Regions from separate parts of the Paraburkholderia sp. A1RI_3L genome, predicted to be linked through region 1. Evidence: riboswitches for the same ligand, from Rfam matches in the RefSeq annotation. Region 1 holds a riboswitch; the other holds the start of a gene.

Evidence for each region. Region 1 has a riboswitch for cobalamin ahead of PXJ20_RS18435 (TonB-dependent receptor domain-containing protein). Riboswitches for the same ligand answer to the same signal wherever they lie in the genome.
Region 2: it holds a riboswitch for cobalamin, as region 1 does, so the genes downstream of both, cobG (precorrin-3B synthase) here and PXJ20_RS18435 (TonB-dependent receptor domain-containing protein) in region 1, are expected to answer to the same signal.

The regions. Positions count from the first base shown of each region.
Region 1 covers NZ_JARCHA010000006.1:241,521-245,182, reverse strand. The annotation lists gene PXJ20_RS18455 (EVE domain-containing protein) at 1-226, opposite strand, end outside; RNA gene ssrS (6S RNA) at 344-525, opposite strand; gene PXJ20_RS18445 (cell division protein ZapA) at 652-966, opposite strand; gene PXJ20_RS18440 (ATPase) at 963-1,355, opposite strand; cobalamin riboswitch at 1,703-1,982, shown strand; gene PXJ20_RS18435 (TonB-dependent receptor domain-containing protein) at 2,106-3,662, shown strand, end outside.
Region 2 covers NZ_JARCHA010000013.1:76,295-79,956, reverse strand. The annotation lists gene PXJ20_RS27420 (cobalt-precorrin-5B (C(1))-methyltransferase) at 1-29, opposite strand, end outside; gene cbiE (precorrin-6y C5,15-methyltransferase (decarboxylating) subunit CbiE) at 29-1,282, opposite strand; cobalamin riboswitch at 1,381-1,636, shown strand; gene cobG (precorrin-3B synthase) at 1,767-3,281, shown strand; gene PXJ20_RS27405 (precorrin-8X methylmutase) at 3,274-3,662, shown strand, end outside.

The DNA of each region.
Region 1 (3,662 bases):
GGTCCGGGTAGGCCGTGGACGACACCTCGGCGAGTCCCGCGATGCCGGGCTCCGGGCAGCTCGAGTGATAGAACAGCACGCCGTCGCCGATGCGCATCGTGTCGCGCATGAAGTTGCGTGCCTGATAGTTGCGAACGCCGGTCCAGGGCAGCGTGTGCCTGGGTGCTTTGGCGAGGTCGTCGATGCTTGCTTCGTCCGGTTCGGACTTCATCAGCCAGTAGCGCATGAGTCGAAGTGAACGTCGAAAGTGAGCGTTGGGGAGAGAGGCTGCACAGCAAAGGAACGGCAAGACAGCAGCCCCCAAAGTAAAACGGCACCGGACGAGAGTCCGGTGCCGTTCGAATAGGTCCCCGCCTTAGCCGCTAGGCCGGCATCCTGAACCTGAGGTTCAGAATTGGTCGCAGTTAGCAGCACTTCGGGTACATCAGACAGAGTGACGCGCACGCCCGTGCTACAAATTTCCGCAACCGTGCACATGGCATTGGTTCAAGGAATATATGACCTTGGCGAACCAGGCAGGGAAGCTGACTAAACCTGTTGAAACCGTTCCTGCTGAAACCGTTTTTTCGCGCCACTGCTGCGCGGCCGGTTTGTTGAAGAGCGCAGTATATATGGATTAAACGCGCTGTGTTCAATCCCGCCGTTCAATCTTTACTGCACGCCGTACTGCTGAATCACAGTACCCAGCTGCTCGTTCATCTGGCGCATTGTACGCCGGATTTCTTCGGCCGGGAAAGCCTCGCCGTGCCGTACGCTCGTCTGCAGGCGCAGCAGTTCGGATGCGAGCGAAAGTGCTGCCATGACCGCGATGCGGTCGGTGCCGCGCACGTTGCTGTGTTCGCGCACCTTCGACATTTCCGCATCCACGCGAGCCGCCGCTTCGATCAGCGCGGGCTCCGTTTCGGGCGAGCAGGCGAGACGGTAGTTCTGCCCGAGAATCGAGACTTCGATCAGTTTCGTGCTCATGCGTTTTCTCCGTGGCGCACTTCGTGAGTTCCCGAAGCCGTTTCGCCGTGCGCGTCATGTCCTTCTTCGCGCTCTTCTTCCTGTTGCGACGAAGCGAGCAGGTCGAGCTGGTTGTCTGGTTCGCCCTGGCCTTTGGCGCGCGGCAGCTTTTCGAGGATGGCGTTGAGCCGGACCTGCGCGTCGTCGATCTTTGCCGACAGCGTGTCGCGTTCCGCCTGCAGCGCGTTGCGTTCCTCGCGCAGCTGTTCGATTTCGGCGCGCGAGCCATCCAGTTGCGCGTGCAATTGCGCGACCTGCTCTTCGAGCGCGTGACGCGCCTCGTGGTGCTGCTGATTGATTTCTATCAGCCGCCCGATGTTCTGGGAGAGTGTTTCGAGTTCGTTGAGCATGTGCTGCGTCCTCTAAAGGAGGGCATTTTAGCGCGGAATGCGGACGCTTCTGTCATCTGTGTCGTTTCGAGACGTAACAGCCGGCTTCCTGCTGCGAAGCCCCCTGCAACGCGCGTCCGCGAACGCGGATTGCGTGCGCGCCCTTGCCGCGAGGCACTTTCGTGCATGGCTGCCCGCTGTCGTGCTCTTTCGTGCTCCCCTATAAACGAGGCAGGCCGCTGCGGATTTGACACTTGCCGCTACCACGTTCTTGACCATCTTTGACAGTTTTCGCGGCGTTTCTTGATGTCTCGCCGCCATGTCCCGGTCGCGTCCAGGGCTTCCTTGACGCTCGCGAGCGGGTCTCCTTACACTTGCCGCACTCTGGTGCCCGCGCCTGCGCCCAACGCAAGCGTGGTTAAACGGGAAACAGGGAGCGCAGTCCGTCCCCGGACGCGTCAACCTGTGCTGCCCCCGCAACGGTAAGCGACCGCACGCGCATGACACCGCGTGCCTATCGATTCGACGTGCGCTGCCGACGGTTCCATCCGTCGCGCGGCGCGCCTGCAAGCCACTGCGCACACGTGCGTGGGAAGGCGAATCGATGCGTCGTCAGCCCGGATACCGGCCAGAGGGCGAGGCGCGCCGCTTCGCCAGCATTGCCGGCAGCGGCTGCGGCCCTGGTGGATTGTCTGGCGTGTGTGCGTGCCTCATGACGCGTTGGCTTCGCGGGGAGCGAAGCCGGGCACGCTACCACAGGAAAATCGCTCCATGCTTACCCCTATCGCCCGCGCGACGCTGCTCGCCCTGACGGGCTTGCCGCTGGCCGCCTTTGCGCAGTCCGCTGCGCCCTCGGCCGGGCAGTCGAGTTCGGACATCGGCTCAACCCCTGCCACCCAGTCCACGGACAGCACCACTGACGCGCCACGCGCCGCGCCAGCCGCCGCTGCAAGCGCGGCCACAAAGACACCATCCGCGCAGATCCCCACCGCCGGCGACCGGACCCTCGCTCCCGTCGTCGTCACCGCGGATCGCGCGCCGCAGCGCCTTGCCGACGCAATTCCGCAGACCACGCTGTTCGACGCCCAGGACATCGCCGACACCACCCAACGCGACCTGCCCGGCCTGCTGCAGTTCGCGCCCGGCGCGCAGATCGTGCGCAACGGCGGCCCCGGCTCCACGGCGACGCTCTTCATGCGCGGCGCGGATGCAAGCGAATCGCTCGTGCTGATCGACGGCGTGCGTGTGGATTCAACGAGCCTCGGCAGCGCGCAGATCGCGCAGATTCCACTCGACCAGATCGATCACGTCGAAGTGGTGAACGGCAACGTGTCGGCGCTCTATGGCTCCGGCGCGATTGGCGGTGTCGTGCAGATCTTTACGAAGAACGGCGGCAGCTACCCGCCGCGCTTCAACTTCGAGGCCGAATACGGCAGCTATCACACGCAGCGCCAGCAGGTGGGCGTCTCAGGCGCGCTCGATGCCGAGGGCAAGACGACCTTCAGCGTGTCGCTCGCGCGCGCGAAGGACGACGGCTTTTCGTCGATCAATCCGGCGCTCGTGCCGGCCGTGAATCCGAACGCGAACGGTTACCTGAACGAAAGCGTATCGGCGTCGCTGCGTCATACATTCAACGAGCGCTGGGACGCCGGCGTGCGCTTCTTCCAGTCGAACGGCAACAGCAGCTACGACAACGCATACGGCGTGCCGACCGATCTCAACAATCTCTACACGAAGGTGCAGCAGGCCTCGGTATTCGCGAACGGCAAGGTGACGGACTGGTGGACCACGCACCTCGTTGCCGCAACGGGCAACGACCGCAGCCAGACGGAACTCAACGGTGTCTATACGGACCATTTCAACTCGGACAACCGTCAGTACACCTGGCAGAACGACTTCATGCTCGCGCCGCAGCAGAAGATCCAGGTGGGCTACGAGCATCTGGACCAGATGCTTGACTCGAACCAGTACAGCGCGCCGAACCGCCACGTCGATTCGGGCTTTGCGGGCTATACGGGGCGCTTCGGACGCAGCCAGTTCCAGGCGAACGTGCGGCGCGACCAGTACTCGGATTTCGGCGGCGCGAACAGCTACTACCTCGGTTACGGCTTCGACATCACGGAGCACTGGAAGGCTACGGCGAGCTGGTCCGACGCGTTTCGCGCGCCCACGTTCAACGACCTGTACTACCCGTACTACGGCAATCCGACCATTCGTCCCGAGCGCAGCCATTCGGTCGAAGCGGCGCTGCAATATGCCTCCGACGCGTTCGGCCTCATGCGGCTCACGGCATTTCAGACGCGCTACTCGAACCTGATCCAGTCCACG
Region 2 (3,662 bases), on a different contig from region 1:
CGCGGCGTTTCAGACGTTTCGTCGCGCATCATCGTTGCTCGCCGTTGCGAGCGGTCGCGCCGCCATCGTCGGGCGAAGGCTTCGTGACTTCGTAGAGCGTGACCGGCAGCGCCGGCCGCCATGTGTCGAAGCCACCCAGCGGCAGCGCCTCGTTGAGTGCGATGCGCGTGAGTGTGCCGCCGCAACGGTCGCGCCACGCCACGAGCGCAGCATCGCCCTGCAACGTCACCGCGTTGGCCACGAGCCGGCCGCCTTCCCGCAGGTTCGACCAGCACGCCTCCAGCACGCCGGGCACGGTCACGCCGCCGCCGATGAACACGGCATCGGGTGCCGGCAAGCCAGCCAGCGCATCGGGCGCACGGCCCGCCACCAGCACGAGCCCGGGCACGCCGAGCGCGTCGCGATTGTGCTCGATGAAACGCTGACGGTCCGCATCGGCTTCGATAGCAAGGGCACGACATGCGGGATGCGCGCGCATCCATTCGATACCGATCGAGCCGCTGCCCGCGCCCACGTCCCAGAGCAGTTCGCCGGGACGCGGCGCGAGACGCGCGAGTGTGATGGCGCGCACGTCGCGCCTGGTGAGTTGGCCGTCGTTGAGAAAAGCGTCGTCGGGAAGACCGCAGGTGAGCGGCAACGAACGCGCGTGCGTGGCCTCGCATGCGAGGGCTACGACGTTGAGCGCGGCCACGTCCTTTGCTTCGTCGGTCTGCCAGGCGGTTGCGCGCGTGTCGATGCGCCGTTCGCGATCTCCGCCCAGATGCTCGAACACGTGCATGCGCGTGGCACCGAACCCGCGCTCGCACAGCAGCGCCGCGATGGCGGCCGGCGAGCCGCCGTCGCGGCTCAGCACGAAGATGCGCGCGCCGTCGTGAAGATTTGCATTCAGTGCCGCAAGCGGGCGGCCCACCAGCGACACCACCGCCACTTCCTGCAACGCCCACCCGAGCCGCGCCGCCGCGAGCGAAAGCGACGACGGCGCCGGCAGCACGCGCCATTCGTCGGCGGGCAATGCCCGCGCGAGCGTAGCGCCTACGCCGTACAGCATGGGATCGCCGCTCGCGAGCACGCACACCGGCTTGCCGCGACGCGCGAGCACCGGCGCAATGTCAAACGGCGAGGGCCAGGGCTCGCGTTGCGCCCCAATGCGCGCGGGCAGCATGGCGAGGTGCCGCTCGCCACCCACCACCACATCTGCTTCGAGCAACGCGCGCCGCGCGGCCCGGCCGAGCCCGGCAAACCCGTCTTCCCCTACCCCCACCACCGTCAGCCAGGCCGGCATCGCATCGTTTCCTTTGAGCTTGATCAGTGCCGCCTCGCCTTCGCTTGTTCGGGCTTCCATGCGGCCTCGCCACGGGGTCGTGCCCGTCGCAAAAAAGAGGATAATACCGCCTCGCCGGTGCCCTACGGGGCTGAAAAGGGAACACAGCAAAGCTGTGGCTGCCCCCGCAACTGTGAGCAGAAAGTCCGCGCCGCCACGCGCCACTGGACGATCGGGCAAGCCAGCCGATCCACCGGGAAGGCCAGCACGGACGCCGGGTCGCACATGGTGTTCAGCGCGTTTTTTCGTGCGTCGTCCATGAGGCAACCCGGCAAGCTGCGAGCCAGGAGACCTGCCGGCAAGAACGTTCGTGCAAGCCAACACCGGGCGGGGTGCACCGGTGCAGCGTGCTCTCCTCGCCACGCAGGGAGCGCACCTGGCCGCAGCGCGACGCCTGATTCTTCGTTGAGCCTTCTCACCGATTTCACTGAACGAGCGCTGCGCATTGAGCCACGATTTCTCTCTTTCGCTTCGGCCTTCCGCCTGTCCCGCGCTTACGCGCATCGTGAACGCACGCGACGGCGGGTTGTGCCGCATCAAGCTGCCCGGCGGCGAACTGCTCGCCGCGCAGGCCGTCGCGATTGCCGAGGCGGCCAGCGAACACGCGTCCGGCGTGATCGAACTGACGAACCGGTCCAACGTGCAACTACGCGGCGTGCGGGCGGGTCACGAGGCCGCGTTGATCGCGCGACTGCTCGCGGCGGGGCTCGGGCCGCGGCAACTGCCGGGCGCGTCGCCCTTTGCGTCTGACGCGTCATGCAACGCACCGTCGTTGACCCCGCGCCTCGCTGCCGCCGACGACGTGCGCAACGTGATGGTGAGTCCCACCGCGGGCCGCGATGCCGGCGCGCTCATCGACACGCGTCCGCTCGCCGCGCAACTGCTCGCGCTGCTGGAAGGCGAGCCGCGTTTCGCGGCGCTCTCGCCGAAGTTCGCGTTGCTGCTCGACGGTGGCGAGCAGCTCGCGGCGCTCGATCATCCGCACGACATCTGGCTCTCGGCCATCGCGCCCGAGCAACATGCCGACGAAACGTGGTTCGCGTTCGGCCTCGCGGGCAAGCCTTCGTGCACGCAGCGCTGCGCACTGGCCGCCGTGCAGACGGCCAACGTGCCCGCGCTGGTTCGCGCGCTGCTCACGCTCTTTCTCGACCTCGCCGGCCCCGACGACACGCGCATGCGCCACCTCGTCGCCACCCACGGCGAGGCCGCGCTGCTCGAACACCTGGCATGCCGTATCGATTTTCCGTTGCGCCGTGACGCCGCCGTCGACGCGTGGCGCCGCCAGCCGGCCGATGCATCGCTGCGATTCGGCGCGCATCGGCAACGCGATGGCGAACGCTGGTACGTGGGGGCCCAGCCGCCGCTCGGTCGGCTCGATGCGCCCGCGCTGCACGAACTCGCGCGGCTGACCGAACAGGTCGCCGCAAAGCACGGCCGCGCGACGCTGCGCGCCACACCGTGGCAAGGCCTGCTGCTGCCCGACCTCGAAGCGGCCGCGCTAGCGCAGGTCGAACGTGGGCTGGATGCACTCGGACTGATTCAGGACGCGCGGCATCCGCTCGCAAGGCTCGTCGCGTGCGCCGGCTCACCGGGCTGTGTGAAGGCGCATGCCGACACGAAAGCCGATGCCCTCGTGCTCGCGCCGCACCTACCTGCGGACATGAACGTGGAAGTCCACCTCAGCGGCTGCGTGCGCTCGTGCGCCGCCGCGCACTGCGCGCCCTATACGCTGCTGGCGGTGGAACCGGGACGCTACGACGTCTATCGGCGCATCGAGCAGGCGGCCGCGCAAGCGCCTTCCGATGAAAACGAAGCTCTTGACCTGGCCTTGCGCCCCGAAAACCCGCGCTTCGAACACCCGCGCTTCGGCGAACGCCTCGCTGCCCACCTCACCCTCGACGAGGCTGCCCGCGTGCTTCACGCGGCACGCCCGGACGCCGGAGTTTCTTCCCATGCTTGATTACGTCCGCGACGGCCAGGCCATCTACCGCGAGTCTTTCGCGACGATACGCGCCGAGGCCGATCTCTCCCGCATCCCGCCCGACCTCGAAAAGCTCGCGGTGCGCGTGATCCACGCGTGCGGCATGGTCGATGTCGTCGATGCGCTCAAGTTTTCGCCGGGCGCCGGCACGGCGGGGCGCGAGGCACTCAAGCGCGGCGCCCCGATTCTCTGCGACGCCCGCATGGTGGCCGAAGGCGTCACGCGCGCGCGGTTGCCCGCGGCGAACCCGGTGCTCTGCACGCTCGGCGACCCGGCCGTGCCGCAGTTGGCACGCGAGCTTGGCAACACGCGCTCGGCGGCGGCGCTCGAACTCTGGCGGCCTCATCTGGAAGGCAGCGT